Regions from separate parts of the Streptomyces sp. NPDC007901 genome, predicted to be linked through region 2. Evidence: riboswitches for the same ligand, from Rfam matches in the RefSeq annotation. Region 2 holds a riboswitch; each other region holds the start of a gene.
What was found. Region 2 has a riboswitch for cobalamin ahead of ACFZDK_RS04790 (ribonucleoside-diphosphate reductase subunit alpha). Riboswitches for the same ligand answer to the same signal wherever they lie in the genome.
Positions count from the first base shown of each region.

Region 1 (6,856 bases), on a different contig from region 2:
AGGACGCCGTCAGCCACAGGCGGCACATCCACTCCAGCTGGGCGGTGCGGTCGTAGGCCTGGGACAGGGTGGCGCCGTAGGTGATCGTGCCGTGGTTGCGCAGGAGGCAGCCGGAGCGGTCGGTCAAGGCGCGGAGCATGTTCTCGGCCAACTCGTCGGTGCCGTAGGTCGCGTACGGGGCGACCCGGACGGCGCCGCCGAGGGCCCCGGACATGTAGTGGATCGCCGGCAGCTCGGGGACGAGCGTCGAGACGGCCGTCGCGTGGACGGCGTGGGTGTGGACGACGGCCCGGGCGTCGGTGGCGCGGTAGATCGCGAGATGCATCGGCAGTTCGCTGGTCGGGACCAAGGCGCCGAGCACCCGCCGGCCGGAGAGGTCCACGCCTGTCACGTCGTCGTCGGTGAGCCGGTCGTAGGGCACGCCCGACGGTGTGACCAGCACGGTGTCGTCGACGCGGACCGAGACGTTGCCGGAGGTGCCGACGACCAGTCCGTCGGTCACGGTGCGGCGGGCCGTGGCGACGAGTTCCCGCCAGGCGCCCGCCTCCGCCGCGCGTACATCCCGCCTTCGCAGGTCCGACACACCCTGTGCGCCACCCCGTTCGGCCCGTCCGTCACGCTCGTCCCGCCGCCGCTCAGCCATGGCCCGATCCTGTCAGCCGACACCCCGACCGGCCCGCGCGGCAGGGCACTTCAGGCCCGGCGTCCCGCATCCAGTAGAGCGCAAATCACTGCAAAGAGTCCTATGTCGAGGCTTGGCTGAAGATCGCCGATCATAGGCCGATCTTCCAATAATCTCTGGACGATTTTCCGTGCGCGTTGCCATTCCGGGGGGAAACATGGCCCGTGACAGCTCTCCGCCGTACCGCCACCGCGTCCGCGTCCTCGCGGCGTCCGTGGCGGCGCTCGCCCTCGTGGGGGCCGCGACCGCGCTCGCCGGGACGCCGGCGTCCGCGGCGGGCCCGCCGAAGGGGCACGACGTCTCCTCGCACCAGAAGAACGTCGACTGGTCGAGCGCCAAGGCGAAAGGCGCCCGGTTCGTCTACATCAAGGCGACCGAGTCCACCACCTACCGCAACCCCTACTTCAGCCAGCAGTACAACGGCTCGCGCAAGGCGGGGATCCTGCGGGGCGCGTACCACTTCGCCCTGCCGGACAAGTCGTCGGGCGCGCAGCAGGCGGCCTACTTCGTGAGCCACGGCGGCACCTGGACCGCGGACGGCTGGACGCTGCCGCCCGCCCTCGACGTCGAGTACAACCCGTACGACAAGAAGCACCGGTGCTACGGGCTGAGCAACTCCAGGATGGTCCAGTGGATCAGGTCCTTCAGTGACGAGCTGAAGCGGGAGACCGGCCGGCGGCCGGTGATCTACACGACCACCCACTGGTGGAACCTCTGCACCGGCGGCAGCAGCGCCTTCGCCGCCGACCATGCGCTGTGGATCGCCCGCCACGGCTCGGCGGACGCGGGATCGCTGCCGGCCGGATGGTCGTACTGGACCTTCTGGCAGTACGACAACAGCGGCAGTCTGCCGGGTGACCAGAATCTCTTCAACGGGTCGATGGGCCGGCTGAAGTCGTTCACCCTGGGCCTCTAGCCGCGAGGCCGACCAAGGGGCACCTGGGCCGCCGGACCGGAAACGGAACTACGGCCCAGGCGCCCTTCTTCGCGGACCCGAACAGTGACACCCTTGCGCCCACCCCAGTTCACCTTCCGTTCATCCAGGTTGCCTACGGTCCAACGGCTGATGACCTCTAAAGATTGTCTGGGTAAATGGAAAGCTTCTCGCTGATCCTCGCGATTGTGGTCGTCACCGCACTCGCGTTTGATTTCACGAACGGTTTCCACGACACCGCCAACGCGATGGCCACGACCATCTCGACCGGCGCGCTCAAGCCCAAGATCGCGGTGACCATGTCCGCCGCGCTCAACCTGGTGGGCGCCTTCCTCTCTGTGGAGGTCGCCAACACGATCTCCAAGGGCCTCGTCGACGAGAACGGCATCCGCCCCGAGGTCATCTTCGCCGCCCTCGTCGGCGCGATCCTCTGGAATCTCGTGACCTGGCTGGTGGGCCTGCCCTCCAGTTCCTCGCACGCCCTCATGGGCGGTCTGATCGGCGCCACCGTCGCCTCGGCCGGCTTCGGCGCGGTCCACGGCGACGTGCTCGTCACCAAGGTCCTGCTGCCGGCGGTCGCCGCCCCGCTCGTCGCGGGCCTCGCGGCGACGCTCGCCACCCGACTGTCCTACGCGCTCTCGAAGAACGCCGAGGACGAGGCCACCCGCAAGGGCTACCGCGCCGGCCAGATCGCCTCGGCCGGCCTGGTCTCGCTCGCGCACGGCACCAACGACGCGCAGAAGACGATGGGCATCATCACCCTCGCACTGATCGCGGGCGGTTCGATCGCCCCCGGCTCGAACCCTCCCACCTGGGTCATCCTCTCCGCCGGTCTCGCCATCGCGCTCGGCACCTACATCGGCGGCTGGCGGATCATCCGCACCATGGGCAAGGGCCTGACCGACCTTCAGCCGCAGCAGGGCTTCGCCGCTCAGACCAGCGCGGCCACCGCCATCCTGGCCTCCTCCCACCTCGGCTTCTCCCTCTCCACCACGCACGTCGTCTCCGGCTCGGTGATAGGCGCGGGCCTCGGCCGCAAGGGCGGCACGGTCCGCTGGTCCACCGCGACCCGCATGGTGATCGCCTGGCTGCTCACCCTCCCCGCCGCCGCGCTGGTCGGCGCGCTCGCCGAGTCCGTGACGGACCTCGGCGACTGGGGCACCGCGGCCGTCGCCGTCTTCCTGGTGGCCGCCAGCGCCACGATCTGGAAGCTGTCCCGCCGCGAGGTCGTGGACAGCGGCAACGTCAACGACACCGCAACCGGCGAGCCGGCCGGTGTGGTGACCACGGCGATCGCCGCCGTGACCCCGCCGCCCGCGGGCACCGTCACGGACGGCCTGACGGCCACCATCCCCTCCCCCGCCGCTCCCGCGACCGACCCGGCCGCCACCGTCTGACCCCGAGGAAGAACCGACATGAACATCGACTGGGCAGCCATCGGCTCCGTCTTCGGCGTCAGCCTCGTGGTCGCGGTGGGCCTGGTGGCCCTCTTCACCCTCGGCATCAAGGGCCTCTCCGCCCGCGAACGCGCCACCGCCCAGGGCAACTCGGCGGCCCTCGCCGTGACCGCCGCCTACCTCTGCTTCGCGGGCTGCGCGGCCGCCGTGGCGTACGGCATCCACCTGATCGTGGCCAAGGCCTGACCGATTCCGAGAAGGCTCCTCCCCGGCACATGCGGGGAGGAGCCTTCGGCATGTCCCAGGAGTCCCGCCGGGCAACCGGTGTGGGTCTTCGCACACTCTCCCCTCGCAGGTCAACGGCAAGTTGACGGGTCTTCCGGGGGCATGGTGGACTTCCTGAGCCATGTACGGCGGCAAGAGAGGAAGCCGGTGTGAATCCGGCGCGGTCCCGCCACTGTCACCGGGGTAGCAATCCCCGGGAGCCAGGAACTCTCACCGCCGGTCTCGTCGAACCAGGGCGTGGACACCCTGAGTGAGGACATATCGCCATGCGCGGCTGCCGATCGAGGTTCCGTACCCGGCCCTTCCCCGACCCCGCGGCCGGCTGAGCCGATGGGTGCCGATCGCGTCTTCGCGTACGGCGCCGCCGCCGGCCTCCTCGGTGACCTGCTGCTCGGCGATCCTCGCCGGGGGCATCCGGTCGCCGCGTTCGGGCGGGCGGCCGGGGCCGTGGAGCGGGTGCTGTGGCGGGACCACCGCGGGTGGGGCGCGCTGCACACCGCCGTGTGCGCCGGCGGCGCCGTGGCGCTGGGGGCCCTGGCCCAGCGGGTCGTACGACCGTCCACCGCCGCGTCCATGGCCCTCACCGGCGCCGCCACCTGGGCCGTCGTCGGCGGCACGTCGCTCGCCCGCGAGGCGCGGGCCATCGGGCACGCCCTGGAGGCGGGGGACGTCGAGGCCGCTCGCGCCCGGCTGCCGCATCTGTGCGGGCGGGACCCGCAGGCCCTGGACCCCGACGGGATCGCCCGGGCCGTGGTGGAGTCGGTCGCCGAGAACACCAGCGACGCCGTTGTGGGGGCGCTGGTGTGGGGGGCCGTGGCCGGGGTGCCGGGGCTGCTGGGGTTCCGGGCCGTGAACACGCTGGACGCCATGGTCGGGCACAAGTCGGCGCGGTACCGGCGCTACGGCTGGGCCTCCGCCCGGCTGGACGACGTCGCCGGGTGGCCGGGGGCGCGGCTGACGGCCGTACTGGCGACGGTCGCCGGTGGCGATGCCCGGGGCGCCGTACGGGCCTGGCGGGCCGACGCCGCGAAGCATCCGAGTCCCAACGCCGGGCCCGTGGAGGCCTCGTTCGCGGGGGCGTTGGGGGTGCGGCTCGGGGGGACGCTGTCGTACGGCGGCCGGGTCGAGCACCGGCCCGTGCTGAATCAGAAGGGGCGGGCCGTGGCGGTCGCGGACATCCGGCGGGCGGTACGGCTCTCCCGTCGCGTCGGTGTGCTCGCGCTCGGCGCGACCGTCACCGCACGACTCATCGCGAAGGGACGGACGTCATGAACGGTGGTCTCCTCGTCGCCGGCACCACCTCCGACGCCGGCAAGAGCGTCGTCACCGCCGGTATCTGCCGGTGGCTGGTGCGGCAGGGGGTGAAGGTCGCGCCGTTCAAGGCGCAGAACATGTCCCTCAACTCCTTCGTCACCCGCGAGGGTGCCGAGATCGGGCGGGCGCAGGCCATGCAGGCGCAGGCCTGCCGGGTCGAGCCGACCGCGCTGATGAATCCCGTGCTGCTCAAGCCGGGTGGCGAGCAGAGCAGCCAGGTCGTGCTGCTCGGCAAGCCGGTCGGTGAACTCAGTGCACGCGGCTACCACGGCGGGCGGCAGCAGAAGCTGCTCGGGACCGTGCTCGACTGCCTGGCGGAGTTGCGGGGCACGTATGACGCGGTGATCTGTGAGGGGGCCGGCAGTCCCGCCGAGATCAATCTGCGGCGGACGGACATCGTGAACATGGGGATCGCGCGCAATGCGCGGCTTCCCGTGCTGGTCGTGGGGGACATCGACCGCGGGGGCGTGTTCGCCTCCTTCTTCGGGACCGTCGCGCTGCTCTCACGGGAGGACCAGGAACTCGTCGCCGGGTTCCTCGTCAACAAGTTCCGCGGGGATGTGAGCCTGCTGGAGCCCGGGCTCGACATGCTGCACGGGCTGACCGGGCGGCAGACGTACGGCGTCCTCCCCTTCCGGCACGGCCTCGGCATCGACGAGGAGGACGGGCTCCGGGTCTCCCTGCGCGGGACCGTCCGCGAGTCGGCCGTCGCCCCGCCCGTCGGCGCGGACGTGCTCCGGGTCGCCGTCTGTGCCATCCCCCTGATGTCCAACTTCACGGACGTGGACGCGCTGGCCGCCGAACCCGGGGTCGTGGTGCGGTTCGTGGACCGGCCGGAGGAGCTGGCCGACGCCGACCTCGTCGTCGTCCCCGGTACCCGGGGGACGGTCCGGGCCCTGGAGTGGCTGCACGAACGGGGGCTCGCGGACGCGCTGCGGCGCCGGGCCGCCGAGCAGCGGCCGGTCCTCGGCATCTGCGGCGGCTTCCAGATCCTCGGCGAGCACATCGAGGACGAGGTCGAGAGCCGGCGGGGGCGGGTGGAGGGTCTCGGGGTGCTGCCCCTAAGGGTGCGGTTCGCCCCCGAGAAGATCCTTACCCGGCCGGAGGGGACGGCACTCGGCGAGCGGGTCGAGGGCTACGAGATCCATCACGGGGTCGCCGAAGTCACCGGAGGCGAACCCTTCCTGGACGGGTGCCGGGTCGGGCAGACCTGGGGCACGCACTGGCACGGCTCCCTGGAGTCGGACGGTTTCCGGCGGGCCTTCCTGCGCGAGGTGGCGGCCGCCGCGGGCCGCCGGTTCGTGCCGGCCCCCGACACCTCGTTCGCCGCGCTGCGCGAGGAGCAGCTCGACCGGCTCGGCGACCTGATCGAACAGCACGCGGACACCGACGCGCTCTGGCGGCTCATCGAGTCGGGCGCGCCGCAAGGACTGCCTTTCATTCCACCGGGAGCGCCCGCATGAGCACAGTGTTGTTGTTGTCGACCGCCGACACGGATCTGCTGGCGGCCCGGGCCGCCTCCGGTGCCGGCTACCGGATCGGCAATCCGACGCGCGTCGACGTCGCCGAGGAGCTGCCCGCGCTCGTCGAGGGCGCGGACATCGCCGTCGTGCGGCTGCTCGGCGGCAAGCGGGCCTGGGAGGACGGGCTCGCCGCGCTGAAGGCCGCCGGGATCCCGACCGTGCTGCTGGGCGGCGAGGCGGTGCCGGACGCCGAGCTGATGGCCGAGTCGTCGGTGCCCGCCGGTGTGGTGGCCGAAGCCCTCAAGTACCTCGTCGAGGGCGGGCCCGCCAACCTGCTGGAGCTGTCCCGGTTCCTCTCCGACACCGTGCTGCTGACCGGCGAGGGGTTCACCGAGCCGCACAAGATGCCCGAGTACGGGGTGCACGGCTCCTACGAGGTCCGAGGCGGCCGTCCCACGGTCGGCGTGCTCTTCTACCGGGCCCATGAGCTGAGCGGCAACACCGCCTTCGTGGACACCCTGTGCGAGGCGATCGAGGCGCGGGGCGCCAACGCCCTTCCGGTGTACTGCGGTTCGCTGCGCGGGGCGGACGCCGGGCTGTACGAGATCCTCGCCGGGGCGGACGCGCTGGTCGCCACCGTGCTGGCCGCCGGCGGCACCCACGCCTCGCACGCCTCGGCCGGCGGCGACGAGGAGGCCTGGGACATCGGCGCGCTCGCCGACCTGGACGTGCCGGTGCTGCAGGGCCTCTGCCTGACCTCCTCGAAGAGCGCCTGGGACGA
Region 1 covers NZ_JBIBKW010000002.1:902,715-909,570, reverse strand. The annotation lists gene ACFZDK_RS09950 (class II aldolase/adducin family protein) at 1-643, opposite strand, end outside; gene ACFZDK_RS09945 (GH25 family lysozyme) at 840-1,598, shown strand; gene ACFZDK_RS09940 (inorganic phosphate transporter) at 1,775-3,013, shown strand; gene ACFZDK_RS09935 (hypothetical protein) at 3,032-3,259, shown strand; cobalamin riboswitch at 3,387-3,529, shown strand; gene ACFZDK_RS09930 (cobalamin biosynthesis protein) at 3,629-4,570, shown strand; gene ACFZDK_RS09925 (cobyric acid synthase) at 4,567-6,075, shown strand; gene cobN (cobaltochelatase subunit CobN) at 6,072-6,856, shown strand, end outside.
Region 1: another riboswitch for cobalamin. It lies ahead of ACFZDK_RS09930 (cobalamin biosynthesis protein); the one in region 2 lies ahead of ACFZDK_RS04790 (ribonucleoside-diphosphate reductase subunit alpha).

Region 2 (6,856 bases):
GTGTACGACGTCCATCTCGCCGAGGCCGAGGAGACCATCGAGACCTCGCTGGCCACCCCGCGCGAGGCCGGCCTGCTCGGTACCGACGTGGGCCTGCCGATGCTGATGCTCTCCCGGCACTCCCTGGACCGCGAGGGCCAGCCGGTGGAGTGGGTGCGCTCGGTGTACCGCGGCGACCGCTACAAGTTCGTGGCCCGCCTCAAGCGCCCGCAGGACTGACCGCCGGGACCGGCCGCCAGGACCGGCCCCGGACCACCCTTCACGGAATCGACATACCGATACGCGGACAGCGTCTTCCGCTCCCCTGACGCCGTGACCTAGATTGCCTGCGCATTACACAGGCGAACGGTCAGGGGACGGAGCCGCTGAATGTCGGAAGTACCGGAAACGAGACACCCGGTGGTGACACCGGTGCGCGTGATCATCGCCGTCTGCCTCGTCGCGCCCTTCGTGGCGATGCTGTGGGTGGGCTCGTACGCCAAGACGGACCCGGAGTTCATCGGGATCCCGTTCTTCTACTGGTACCAGATGCTGTGGGTGCTGATCTCCACCGCGCTCACCATGACCGCGTACCAGCTGTGGCAGCGTGACCAGCGCGCCCGAAAGGCCGCGAGCACGAGCGGGGGTGCGCAGCAGTGAAGGACGGTGTGAACGGCGTCGCGCTCGGCGTCTTCATTTTCTTCTTCCTGGCCGTCACGGTCATGGGCTTCCTGGCCGCGCGCTGGCGCAAGGCCGAGAACGAGCACTCCCTCGACGAATGGGGCCTGGGCGGCCGGTCGTTCGGCACCTGGGTCACCTGGTTCCTGCTCGGCGGCGACCTCTACACGGCGTACACCTTCGTCGCCGTACCGGCGGCGATCTACGCGGCGGGCGCGGCCGGCTTCTTCGCGGTGCCGTACACGATCCTGGTCTACCCGCTGATCTTCACGTTCCTGCCCCGGCTGTGGTCGGTCTCCCACAAGCACGGCTATGTGACGACCTCGGACTTCGTACGCGGCCGCTTCGGCTCCAAGGGGCTCTCGCTGGCGGTCGCCCTGACCGGCATCCTGGCAACGATGCCCTACATCGCGCTGCAGCTCGTGGGCATCCAGGCGGTCCTCGACGTGATGGGCGTCGGCGGCAGCGACGGCACCAACTGGTTCGTGAAGGACCTGCCGTTGCTGATCGCCTTCGGTGTCCTCGCGGCCTACACCTACTCCTCCGGCCTCCGCGCCCCCGCCCTGATCGCGTTCGTGAAGGACGGGCTGATCTACCTCGTCATCGCGGTGGCGATCATCTACATCCCGATCAAGCTGGGCGGGTTCGACGACATCTTCGCCAAGGCGGGCCAGGCGTTCGCCCAGACCAACCCGGCGACCGGCAAACCGCGCGGCGCGCTGGCACCGGCCGAGGCGGGCCAATGGACGTACGCCACGCTGGCGTTGGGCTCCGCGCTCGCCCTGTTCATGTACCCGCACTCGATCACCGCGACGCTCTCCTCCCGGAGCCGTGACGTGATCCGCCGCAACACCACGATCCTGCCGCTGTACTCGCTGATGCTCGGCCTGCTCGCCCTGCTGGGCTTCATGGCCATCGCGGCCGGAGTCAAGGTCACCAACGGCCAGTTGGCGATCCCCCAGCTGTTCGAGAACATGTTCCCGGACTGGTTCGCGGGCGTGGCCTTCGCGGCGATCGGCATCGGCGCCCTGGTCCCCGCGGCCATCATGTCCATCGCGGCCGCGAACCTCTTCACCCGCAACATCTACCGGGACTTCATCAAGCCGGACGCCACGCCGAAGCAGGAGGCCCAGGTCTCCAAGATCGTCTCGCTGCTGGTGAAGGTCGGCGCGCTGGTCTTCGTCCTCACCATGGACAAGACGGTCGCCATCAACTTCCAGCTCCTGGGCGGCATCTGGATCCTGCAGACCTTCCCGGCCCTGGTCGGCGGCCTGTTCACCCGCTGGTTCCACCGCTGGGCCCTGCTCGCGGGCTGGGCGGTCGGCATGGTCTACGGCACGGTCGCGGCCTACGGCGTCGCCTCCCCCACCCAGAAGCACTTCGGCGGCAGCGCCAAGGAGATCCCCGGCATCGGCGAGATCGGCTACATCGGCCTCACGGCGTTCGTGATGAACGTGGTGGTCACCGTGGTCCTCACCTTCGCCCTCAAGGCCCTCAAGGCCCCCGAGGGCATCGACGAGACCCAGCCCCAGGACTACTCGGCCGACGCGGGCGACCCCGCCGTACAAACCGAACTCCCCCCGGCCGTCGCAGGAAGCGCCCACTAGAACGCGCCCCATAGGGGCGCGGGGCTGTATCGATGTGCGGCTCCGCCGCGTGGGCGCGACCAGCCCCACACAACCCGCAGCGGGCCACCGAGAGCACCCCCTCGGCGGCCCGCTCCTCGTATCTCACCGTACAGATCACCTGACGCTCCGACACCTCCGCGACACAACATCTGGGGGTGACACGACGACCCGGCACTAGATGTATGCTCATGCTCGCTGTCACCACAGGGGAATCCGGTGCGAATCCGGAACTGTCCCGCAACGGTGTACTTGCGCACATCTGTGCACGAGAGTCAGTCCGAGGACCTGTCGACAGCACACCCGGCCAATCCGGCCCGGGTGTTCTGACGTCCGGGCCTCGTGGAGTGGGCCAGGGTCTCGACGCGCGCCCCGCGCGCTCGCGCTGCCCGCTGCCCTCCGCCAGGCCCCGTGCCGAGCGAGGGAGAGCCCCACGTGACCATCGCGCCAGCCGAACCGGCTTCAGCGACCACGACCGTGCCGGAGACCGACGGTCCCGGAACGGCCCTGCTGCGGATCCTGACCGAGCTGACCGCCGACATCCCCGACGCCGACCCCGGCCGGGTCGCCGCCGCCGCGCTGCGCGGCCGGTCCTCGCGTGAGGCCTCCGCCGAAATGATCGTGGAGTTGCGCGAGCTGGCCACGGAGGCCGCCGCCGGTCTGATCTCCGAGGACCCCGCCTACTCGCGGCTGGCCGCTCGCCTGCTCATGATCTCCGTCCGCGCCGAGGCCGCCTCGCAGGGCGTGACATCCTTCACGGAGTCGGTCGCCGTCGGCCACCGCGAGGGCCTCATCGCCGACCGCACCGCCGAGTTCGCCCGGGTCCACGCGGCCCGCCTCGACGCCCTGGTCGACCCGGCCGCCGACGACCGCTTCGGCTACTTCGGCCTGCGCACGCTCCACAGCCGCTACCTGCTCCGGCACCCGATCACCCGGCGCGTGATCGAGACCCCCCAGCACTTCATGCTCCGGGTCGCGGCCGGGCTCGCGGAGGACGACACCACGCGCGCGCTGGACGAAGTCGCCGCGCTCTACCGCCTGATGAGCCGCCTCGACTACCTCCCCTCCTCCCCCACCCTCTTCAACTCCGGCACCCGGCACCCCCAGATGTCGTCCTGCTACCTCCTCGACTCCCCGATGGACGAGCTGGACTCGATCTACGACCGCTACCACCAGGTGGCCCGCCTCTCGAAGCACGCCGGCGGCATCGGGCTGTCGTACTCCCGGATCCGCTCCCGGGGTTCGCTGATCCGCGGCACCAACGGGCACTCCAACGGCATCGTGCCGTTCCTGAAGACCCTGGACGCCTCGGTCGCCGCGGTGAACCAGGGCGGCCGGCGCAAGGGCGCGGCCGCGGTCTACCTGGAGACCTGGCACTCCGACATCGAGGAGTTCCTGGAGCTGCGCGACAACACGGGTGAGGACGCCCGCCGTACGCACAACCTGAACCTCGCGCACTGGATCCCGGACGAGTTCATGCGCCGGGTGAACGCCGACGAGCCGTGGTCGCTGTTCTCCCCCTCCGACGTGCCGGAGCTGGTGGACCTGTGGGGCGCGGAGTTCGACGCGGCCTACCGCAGGGCCGAGGCCGACGGGCTCGCCCGCAAGACCATCCCGGCCCGCGACCTGTACGGCCGGATGATGCGGACCCTCGCACAGACCGGCAACGGCTGGATGACCTTCAAGGACGCGGCCAACCGCACCGCGAACCAGACGGCCGTCCCCGGCCATGTCGTCCACTCCTCCAACCTCTGCACGGAGATCCTGGAGGTCACGGACGACGGCGAGACGGCGGTCTGCAACCTCGGCTCGGTCAACCTCGGCGCGTTCGTCGACACGGCGACCGGTGACATCGACTGGGAGCGGCTCGACGAGACGGTCCGCACCGCGGTCACCTTCCTCGACCGGGTCGTCGACATCAACTTCTACCCGACCGAGCAGGCGGGCCGTTCGAACGCCAAGTGGCGTCCCGTCGGCCTCGGTGCGATGGGCCTCCAGGACGTCTTCTTCAAGCTGCGGCTGCCCTTCGACTCCCCCGAGGCCAAGGCGCTCTCCACCCGGATCGCCGAGCGGATCATGCTCGCCGCGTACGAGGCCTCCGCCGACCTCGCCGAGCGCGGCGGCCCGCTGCCGGCCTGGGAGAAGACCCGTACCGCACAGGGCGTGCTGCACCCCGACCACTACGGTGTCGAGTTCACCTGGCCGGAGCGCTGGGCGGCCCTGCGCACGCGGATCGCGGGCACCGGTCTGCGCAACAGCCTGCTGCTCGCCATCGCGCCCACCGCCACCATCGCCTCGATCGCGGGCGTGTACGAGTGCATCGAGCCGCAGGTCTCCAACCTGTTCAAGCGCGAGACGCTCTCCGGTGAGTTCCTCCAGGTCAACTCGTACCTGGTGGAGGAGCTGAAGAGCCTCGGCGTCTGGGACGCCCGTACCCGTGAGGCGCTGCGCGAGGCGAACGGCTCGGTGCAGGACTTCGTGTGGATCCCGGAGGACGTACGGCGGCTGTACCGCACGGCGTGGGAGATCCCGCAGCGCGGCCTGATCGACATGGCCGCGGCCCGCACCCCGTACCTGGACCAGGCGCAGTCCCTGAACCTGTTCCTGGAGACGCCGACCATCGGCAAGCTCTCCTCGATGTACGCGTACGCCTGGAAGTCGGGCCTGAAGACGACGTACTACCTTCGTTCGCGCCCGGCGACCCGGATCGCCCGGGCCGCGCAGGCCCAGGCCACCGTCCCCGTCCCCGTCCCCGTCCAGCAGACGGCCGCCGAAGACGCCGTCGCCTGCTCCCTTGAGAACCCCGAGTCCTGCGAGGCCTGCCAGTAATGCCCAGTAACCAGAACCTGCTCGACCCCGGCTTCGAGCTGACTCTGCGCCCCATGCGCTACCCGGACTTCTACGAGCGCTACCGGGACGCCATCAAGAACACCTGGACCGTGGAGGAGGTCGACCTTCACTCGGACGTCGCCGACCTCGCGAAGCTGACCCCGGCCGAGCAGCACCTGATCGGACGGCTGGTCGCCTTCTTCGCCACCGGCGACTCGATCGTGGCGAACAACCTGGTGCTCACCCTGTACAAGCACATCAACTCCCCGGAGGCGCGGCTGTACCTGAGCCGCCAGCTCTTCGAGGAGGCCGTGCACGTCCAGTTCTATCTGACGCTCCTGGACACCTACCTCCCCGACCCGGACGACCGCGCCGCCGCGTTCGCCGCCGTGGAGAACATCCCCTCCATCCGCGAGAAGGCCGAGTTCTGCTTCAAGTGGATGGACTCGGTGGAGAACCTGGACCGCCTGGAGTCCCAGGCCGACCGCCGCCGCTTCCTGCTCAACCTGATCTGCTTCGCCGCGTGCATCGAGGGCCTGTTCTTCTACGGCGCCTTCGCGTACGTCTACTGGCTGCGCAGCCGGGGTCTGCTGCACGGTCTCGCCACGGGCACCAACTGGGTGTTCCGCGACGAGACAATGCACATGAGCTTCGCGTTCGACGTCGTCGACACGGTCCGCAAGGAGGAGCCGGAGCTGTTCGACGACGAGCTCCGGCAGCAGGTCACCGACATGCTGCGGGAGGCCGTCGAGGCGGAGCTGCAGTTCGCCCGCGATCTGTGCGGTGACGGTCTGCCGGGCATGAACACCGACTCGATGCGCCAGTACCTGGAGTGCGTCGCCGACCAGCGGCTCGGCCGGCTCGGCTTCGCCCCGGTGTACGGCTCGGAGAACCCGTTCTCCTTCATGGAGTTGCAGGGCGTCCAGGAGCTGACGAACTTCTTCGAGCGGCGTCCGTCCGCGTACCAGGTCGCGGTGGAGGGCACCGTCGACCTGGACGAGGACTTCTGAGCCGCCGGTTTCCGGCTACTTCAGGCCGAGTGCGTCCCCGGCCGACACCTTCCGCGAGGTGGTGGTCGTGCCGGGGAAGTACCAGCGCCAGCTGCCCGCCGAGGTGACGGTCACCCTGGTGCTCAGCTTTCCGGCGTCGCCCGTGGTCACGGTCCTGACCGTGCTGTAGTGGGCGGCGCCGCTCTTCCTGAACTGGAGCCTGACCTGCTGCCCGGTGAACCCGTGGTACTTGAGGTCCTCCCAGTTGGCCCGCGACAGCTTGCCGGTGACGGTCACCGCGGCGCCCTTGGCGACCTTCTCGGGTGCGATCACCGTGGTGAGCCGGGCGGCCCGCTTGACCTTGTAGTCCGCGATGTCGTCGGAGATCCAGTAGTCGCCGTCGTTCGCCTTGACGGTGGCGTTGACCTGCCAGACGCCGGCGACCCTGTTGCTGTCGATGTCGTCGCTGTCGGCGATCCAGGCGGGGTCGATGGTCATCGTGGCCCGGCACACCGAGGTGGTCGCGCTCTTCTTGGTGCAGGACGAGTCGTCGTTCCAGGTCGCGAAGGTGTAGGCGCTCGTCTTGTTGAAGGTGCTGACGTGCGTGAGCCCCTTCACCCCCGAGTTGTCCTTGACGGTGATGTCGATCGGGTACTTGATCGTCTTCGACGTACCGACGATGACGTTGCCGCCGCCGTTGACGACGGTCTTCACGACCCTGATGTCGCCCCGCCCCTCCGCGTGCGCTCCGGTCGC
Region 2 covers NZ_JBIBKW010000001.1:1,002,682-1,009,537, reverse strand. The annotation lists gene ACFZDK_RS04805 (GntR family transcriptional regulator) at 1-219, shown strand, start outside; gene ACFZDK_RS04800 (DUF3311 domain-containing protein) at 370-639, shown strand; gene mctP (monocarboxylate uptake permease MctP) at 636-2,264, shown strand; cobalamin riboswitch at 2,445-2,593, shown strand; gene ACFZDK_RS04790 (ribonucleoside-diphosphate reductase subunit alpha) at 2,718-5,111, shown strand; gene ACFZDK_RS04785 (ribonucleotide-diphosphate reductase subunit beta) at 5,111-6,121, shown strand; gene ACFZDK_RS04780 (hypothetical protein) at 6,137-6,856, opposite strand, start outside.

Region 3 (6,856 bases), on a different contig from region 2:
ACCGCGACCACGACACCGCGGCGACCCTCCTCACGCACCTGCTCCCCCTGCGCGACCAGCTGGCCGGCGCCGCCGGCGCCGCCTACGCCAGCCGCCCCCTCGCCCACGCCCTCGCCGACCTGCACCGCCTCCTCGGCGACGACCGCGCGGCAGCAGACGGCTACGCCCTCGCCGAACGCACCGCACACGCCTGGGGTTCGACATATCTCGCCGAGAGCGCCCGCCGGGCTGCCGCGGCCCTGGCCGACGCCCGAACACGCCGACGCACCTTCGCGACCTGACCGTGCCGGATTGCCCCGTCACAGAGACGCATCCAGCAACCCGCCCGGGCCACACCCGGCGGGTCCGGGACACAAGGGTCCGGCCGATCCAGATTCCCCTTCACAGCGCCGGATCCGGCAGGTGCCGGAGGCGGTGGTCCGGACGGGTCCGGTCGTCGCCTCCGGCGTGGGGCGTCAGGCGCCGAGGGCGGTCATCACCACCGCCTTGGCCTCCTCCTGCACCCGGGCCAGGTGGTCGGGGCCCTGGAAGGACTCGGCGTAGATCTTGTAGACGTCCTCGGTGCCGGACGGGCGGGCGGCGAACCAGGCGTTGTCCGTGGTGACCTTGATGCCGCCGATGGCCGCGCCGTTGCCCGGCGCCTCCGTGAGGACGGCGGTGACCGGTTCGCCCGCCAGGGTCTCGGCGGTGACCTGGGCCGGGGAGAGCTTGGCGAGGAGGGCCTTCTCCTCGCGGGTCGCGGGGGCGTCGATGCGGGCGTAGGCGGGCTCGCCGAAGCGGGCGGTGAGGTCGGCGTAGTGCTCGGACGGGGTCTTGTCCGTGACGGCCGTGATCTCGGAGGCGAGAAGGGCGAGCAGGATGCCGTCCTTGTCGGTCGTCCAGACGGAGCCGTCCCGGCGCAGGAAGGAGGCGCCGGCCGACTCCTCGCCGCCGAACCCGATGGCACCGCTGACCAGTCCGTCGACGAACCACTTGAACCCGACGGGTACCTCGACGAGTTGGCGGCCGAGGTCGGCGGCGACCCGGTCGATCATCGAGGAGGAGACGAGGGTCTTGCCGATGCCGGCGCCCGCCGCCCACTGCTCGCGGTGGCGGTAGAGGTAGGAGATGGCGACGGCGAGGTAGTGGTTGGGGTTCATCAGACCGGCATCGCGGGTGACGATGCCGTGCCGGTCGGCGTCGGCGTCGTTGCCGGTGGCGACGCGGAACTCGTCGCGCTTCTCGATGAGCGAGGCCATCGCATACGGCGACGAGCAGTCCATCCGGATCTTGCCGTCCCAGTCCAGCGTCATGAACCGCCAGGTGGGGTCGGTGTACGGGTTGACCACGGTGAGGTCGAGCGAGTGCCGTTCGGCGATGCGGCCCCAGTAGGCGACCGAGGCGCCGCCGAGCGGGTCGGCGCCGATCCGCAGCCCGGAGGCCCGGACCGCGTCGAGGTCCAGGACGCTGGGCAGGTCGTCGACGTAGACGCCCATGAAGTCGTAGCGGCCGGTGGTGGGCGCCGCGAGCGCACGCTCGTACGGGATGCGCTGTACGTCCTTCAGGCCGCCCGCGATGATCTGGTTGGCGCGGTCCTGGATCCAGGAGGTGGCGTCGGAGGCCGCGGGGCCGCCGCTCGGCGGGTTGTACTTGAAGCCGCCGTCGGCGGGCGGGTTGTGCGAGGGGGTGACGACGACACCGTCCGCGAGTCCGCTCGTACGGCCCCTGTTGTGGGTGAGGATGGCGTGCGAGACGGCGGGGGTGGGGGTGTAGCCGTCGGCGCTGTCGACGAGGACGGTCACGCCGTTGGCGGCGAAGACCTCCAGGGCGGTGACCTTGGCGGGCTCGGACAGGGCGTGGGTGTCGGCGCCCAGGAACAGGGGGCCGTCGGTGCCCTGGCCGCTCCGGTACTCGCAGATGGCCTGGCTGGTGGCCGCGATGTGGTCCTCGTTGAACGCGGTCGTCAGGGACGATCCGCGGTGTCCCGAGGTGCCGAACGCAACCCGCTGGGCGGGGTCGGCCGGGTCGGGGTGCAGCGCGTAGTAGGCCGTGACCAGCCGGGCCACGTCGACGAGGTCCTCCGGAGCCGCCGGCCGGCCCGCTCGCTCATGCGGCATGAGTCCACTTCCTCCGCAGTCGTTGATCGATCGCTCGACGCCCATCTTTCCTTGTCAGCAGCGGCGGACGCGAGTGCGGCACCGGCTCCGGCGGCGAAGACACGGCGGGTTCACGGCCGGTTCACAGCAGGCGCAGGGTTCCCGGGGCGCGCTGTTCGAAGATGTCGACCAGCCAGTCGAAGACGGTGGCTCCGCGTCCGGCCCGGGCCTCGGCCAGCTCCGCCGCGACGGCGGCACGGTTGGTGGGGTGGCAGCGGGCCAGCCGGATCTCCAGCTGGCGGGCGGTCTCCGCGTGGCCCAGCCAGGTCCGGGAGGTCTCGTGGTCACGCCACTCGAACACGAAGGCGCCGTCCTCGGGGGTGCCGAAGCCGCCGCCGAGACAGTCGGCGAGCGCGTCGAGATTGCGTCCGAAGTAGCCGCCGGGCCCGTCGACCGCCTCGCCGATCACCCGCCAGAAGTCCTCCAGCGTCCTGATCCCGCCGCCGTCCAGTACGTAGGTCACCGTCACGGCCCGCAGGATACGGCCGTCGCACGGCCCGCAGCGGACAAGCCGCCGATCTGCCGGGGAACTGGCGCGGCGGACGTTCCGAAAGGCCGCCGACGGGACATACTGAACTTCAGTCAACTCCCGCGCCTTGGGGCACTCACGAGAGGCCGCACCGTGGAGAACACCCTCGCGCCCGCCGCCCAGGACCGCTACGACACCTACCTCGACCATGTGCGGCACTGCCCCGACTGCCACCCCACACGCTGCCGGACGGGCCAGGCGCTGGTCCGCGCCTATCTGGCGACGGCCCGGCCCGAACAGTGAGGCCGAGGGTGCGCGAGGGCCCCCGGCGGTGCCGAAGGGCCCTCGCGTGTCGCGTCGGGTCGTCTCGCGTGTCGTCGAGTCGTCGAGTCGGTCAGTGTGCCGCGGAGACCGTCCGGCGGGCGGACCGGGCCTTCGCCGGCTTCGGGTTGAGTACGCGCTCGGCCAACTCGCCGAAGAGCAGCCCGAATCCGACCCACAGCGTCACCTGGATGGCGAGCGCGGAGAGCCGGAACCGCCACAGCAGGGTGGCCGGGAAGTCCTTCGGCACCTCGTTGACGGCCGGCAGGAACTGGTAGGCCAGCCCGATGACGACGGCGAACCCGACCACCGCGAGCACGGACGCCCACCAGGTCCCCAGCCGGGGCTGGAGCCGCTTGCCGAGGATGGTCGCGGCGACCGCCAGCAGCACGCCGAGCAGCATCATCAGGAAGTACAGGGTGGTGCGCTTGCCGATGGTGTCCGGGTCGCCCACCGAGGGCGGGTTGGCCGGGTACTTGAGGAACGGCACCACGTACACGGCGAGCAGCGCGCCACCGGACAGCAGCAGCGCGGTCGCCCGCGGCGAGAAGCGGCCGACGCGGCCGAGGGCGAAGCAGAAGGCGAGGGCGGCGATGCCGCCGAAGGCCACCCCGTAGACCAGGACACCGGTGGCCAGGCCGGCGGTGGACTGCAGGGAGCGGGAGACGACCTCCATCTCGTGCTCGTGCGCGTGGGCGTCCTCGAAGCTGATCGCCTTGTCGACGTTCGGCTCACCGAGTACATAGGCGACGACCAGGGCGAGCACGCCGGCGGCCAGGCCGGCGAGCATGCCCCGCACCAGGAGGTTGCGAACCGTTGCGGAGTTCATGGGCGGTACGGCGTCCCTCGCGTCAGTGGCAGGGGAAGCCGAGCAGGTGGCGGGCGTCGTGCACCCACTCGTGGACGTCCGTGCCGTTGAACACGGAGGTGGCGCCCTGCTCGGCGCCGACGAAGTAGAGCAGGATCATCATCAGGATGCCGAAGAAGACCGCCCAGGGAGCTATCGCGGACAGCGGCAGCTTGGCGGGAACGGCACGGGTGTTGGCTGTCGGCGGAGCGACGGTCTGCGCCATGGCAGAACCTCCTCTGGGAGTTCGCGTCCCATCTCGGTGGTGCGTTGGACGACAGCCACGGGTCTGACTCGCAAGCGCCCGGGGGCTCTTGCATACAGTGGCGCGACCGTGCCGGATTCCCACCGGCTTCCGTCTCGCCGTCGTCGATATCGGACAGACCGTACCGCGTGTCAGGGGCACGGCCAAGACCGCGTCACCAGGCGTGATCTTCGTCTCCCGCCTGGTGGACGGTCGTCGGCCGGGCTCAACCCGTTGGCGCGAGGCCCAGTTCGCGCTCACCGAGCGGGGCGAAGAAGCGGTCGACGTCGGCGTCGGAGACCTCGGCGAGGGTGGCCGGGGACCAGTGCGGGTCGCGGTCCTTGTCGACGACCTGGGCGCGGATGCCCTCCACCAGGTCGTGGGTGGCGAGGGTCGCGCAGGAGACCCGGTACTCCTGGTCCAGGACGCGCTCCAGCGAACCGAGCCGACGGGCCCGGCGGACGGCTTCGAGGGTGACCTTGAGGGCGGTCGGCGACTTGGTGAGCAGGGTCTCCGCCGTCTCCTTGGCCGCCGGGTCACCGTGGGCGAGCAGCCGGTGGACGATCTCCTCGACGGTGTCCGCACCGCCGTGACAGGCATCGATCCAGGCCCGCTGCCCGTCGAGTTCTCCTTCGGGCGCCTGCCGTACGTACCGGGCGAGCGCCTCGGGCACGGGCAGTCCGGCGAGGTCGGCGACGAACGCCGGGAGCGAGCCGGACGGCAGGTAGTGCGGCGGCCGACGGCGACGAAGGTTGGCGTCGAAGAACCGGGGTCGCTGGTGTCCCGGTGGTCGGTCCCCGGCGTGCTGACACCTACGCTGCGACCGGCTTGAAGTGTCAACTGAACCCGCCAGTAGGATCACTTGAGGCGTCAAGCTAGGCTTTTCCCCATGGAGACTCCCGAGCCGCGCTGGCTGGCGGACGACGAGACGCGCGCCTGGCTCGTTCTGGCCGGGATGCTGGTCAGACTGCCGGCGGAGCTGGACGCGCAGTTGCAGCGGGACGCGGGACTCAGCCACTTCGAGTACCAGGTGCTCGCGGGACTCTCCGAGGCGCCCGGCCGCACGCTGCGGATGAGCGAGCTGGCGGTGTTCGTCAACGGGTCGCTGTCCCGGCTCTCCCATGTCGCCAGGCGGCTGGAGGACCGCGGCTGGCTGCGCCGGGGGCCCGACCGGGACAACGGCCGCTTCACGGTGGCGACGCTGACGGAGGCGGGCTGGGCCAAGGTGGTGGGCTCGGCACCGGGTCATGTGGCGGCCGTACGCCGTCTCGTCTTCGACCCGCTCACCCGGACTCAGGTCCGGCAGCTGCACGAGATCGGCAGCAGGCTCCTGGCGGCGACGGGCGACGCCGGCCGGCCGTTGAGCTAGGGACTACGCGGTTTGCGCGCTGTCCGAGGAGAAGATCCGGGTCGTCGTCGACGCGCGCGTGGCCGAGTTGGCGGCCTTGCGGGCCGAGTTCGAGGCGCGCGTCGGCGCAGGGGGCCCGTTGCGGGCGGCCGGGGCGGAGGCGGGTCTCACGCCGGCGAGAACGTGAGGACCGGTTTGACGATGTCCGTGCTCATCCGGGCGACTGCCTCGTCGATCCGCTCGAACGGGACGGGCGTGACGAGGCGTTCCGCCGGAAAGCGGCCCGCCGCCTGCCAGTCGAGCAGGAGCGGGACCAGGTCCTGCGGGTTGGCGTCGCCCTCGATGCTGCCGCGGATCGTCTTGCCGCCGCCGATGAGGTCCATCGCGTCGATGCCGATGTCCGCCGCGCCGAGGCCGACGACGACCAGGGAGCCCAGCGGGGCCAGGGCGAGGGCCGCGTCGCGGATGGCCGACGGGGCTCCGGTGGTGTCGAAGGCGTGAGTCGCGCCGCCGCCGGTGAGGTCCCTGATCCGGTCGCCGAGGTCCGTGCTCGCACCGTCCAGGGTGTGGGTGGCGCCCACCTCCGCAGCCAGCGCGCGGCGGTCCCTGTCGAGGTCCACCGCGATCACCGTGCCGGTGCCCAGGGCGGCGGCGGCCATGACCGCGGCGAGCCCGACCCCGCCGCAGCCGAACACGACCAGCGCGGACCCGGGTTCGGGGCGCAGGACGTTCAGTACCGACCCCGCGCCGGTCTGGAAGCCGCAGCCCATCGGCGCGGCGGTCACCAGGTCGGTGTCCTCCGGGACCACGACCACGTTCTCGCGGGTGGCCAGGGCGTGCCGGGCGAAGCTCGACTGGCCGAAGAACGAGGACCAGACCCCGGCCCCCTGCCGGTTCAGGGTGGTGCTGCCGTCCGGGCGGTGCCCCGCGTTGTTCAGGGGCGCGAACCGGGCACAGTACGCCCGTCGGCCCGCCGCGCAACGGGCACAGATGCCGCAGCTGTTGTAGCTGAGGACGACCCGGTCGCCGGGCCGCACACCCGTGACCTCGGCGCCCACCGCCTCCACGATGCCGGCGCCCTCGTGGCCGTACACCGCGGGCACTCCCGCCCGGCATCATGGCCTTCGTGACCAGGTCGGTGTGGCAGATGCCCGCCGCGCTGAGGCGGACCAGGACCTCGTCGGGGCGCGGGTCCGAGATCTCGACGTCCTGGAGGGTGAAGCCGCTGTCCGGGCCGTACGAGACGGCCGCCTGAGTACGCATGGGTGCTCCGGATCCCTTCAGGTCAGGCGCCGTTGATACGGGCGCGGAGGTCGGTCAGGGTCTGGGCGACGATGCGGCGCAGCGCCTCGGCCTCCGCCTCGCCCGCCGGGGGAAGCAGCCGCTGGGCCAGGCCCGTTTCGACCGTACTGGCGGCGATCGTCCGGCGGTGACTGAACGTCAGGAAACCGACCTGTCCGTGGTACGCGCCCATGCCGCTGCTCCCGATGCC
Region 3 covers NZ_JBIBKW010000005.1:431,771-438,626, forward strand. The annotation lists gene ACFZDK_RS19460 (AAA family ATPase) at 1-281, shown strand, start outside; gene pgm (phosphoglucomutase (alpha-D-glucose-1,6-bisphosphate-dependent)) at 456-2,096, opposite strand; gene ACFZDK_RS19470 (barstar family protein) at 2,218-2,604, opposite strand; gene ACFZDK_RS19475 (hypothetical protein) at 2,758-2,907, shown strand; gene ACFZDK_RS19480 (CbtA family protein) at 2,999-3,754, opposite strand; gene ACFZDK_RS19485 (CbtB-domain containing protein) at 3,777-3,998, opposite strand; cobalamin riboswitch at 4,035-4,175, opposite strand; partial or broken gene ACFZDK_RS19490 (enoyl-CoA hydratase/isomerase family protein) at 4,243-4,746, opposite strand; gene ACFZDK_RS19495 (MarR family transcriptional regulator) at 4,906-5,385, shown strand; gene ACFZDK_RS19500 (zinc-binding dehydrogenase) at 5,532-6,458, opposite strand; gene ACFZDK_RS19505 (hypothetical protein) at 6,491-6,619, shown strand; gene ACFZDK_RS19510 (hypothetical protein) at 6,650-6,838, opposite strand; gene ACFZDK_RS19515 (aldehyde dehydrogenase family protein) at 6,805-6,856, opposite strand, start outside.
Region 3: another riboswitch for cobalamin. It lies ahead of ACFZDK_RS19485 (CbtB-domain containing protein); the one in region 2 lies ahead of ACFZDK_RS04790 (ribonucleoside-diphosphate reductase subunit alpha).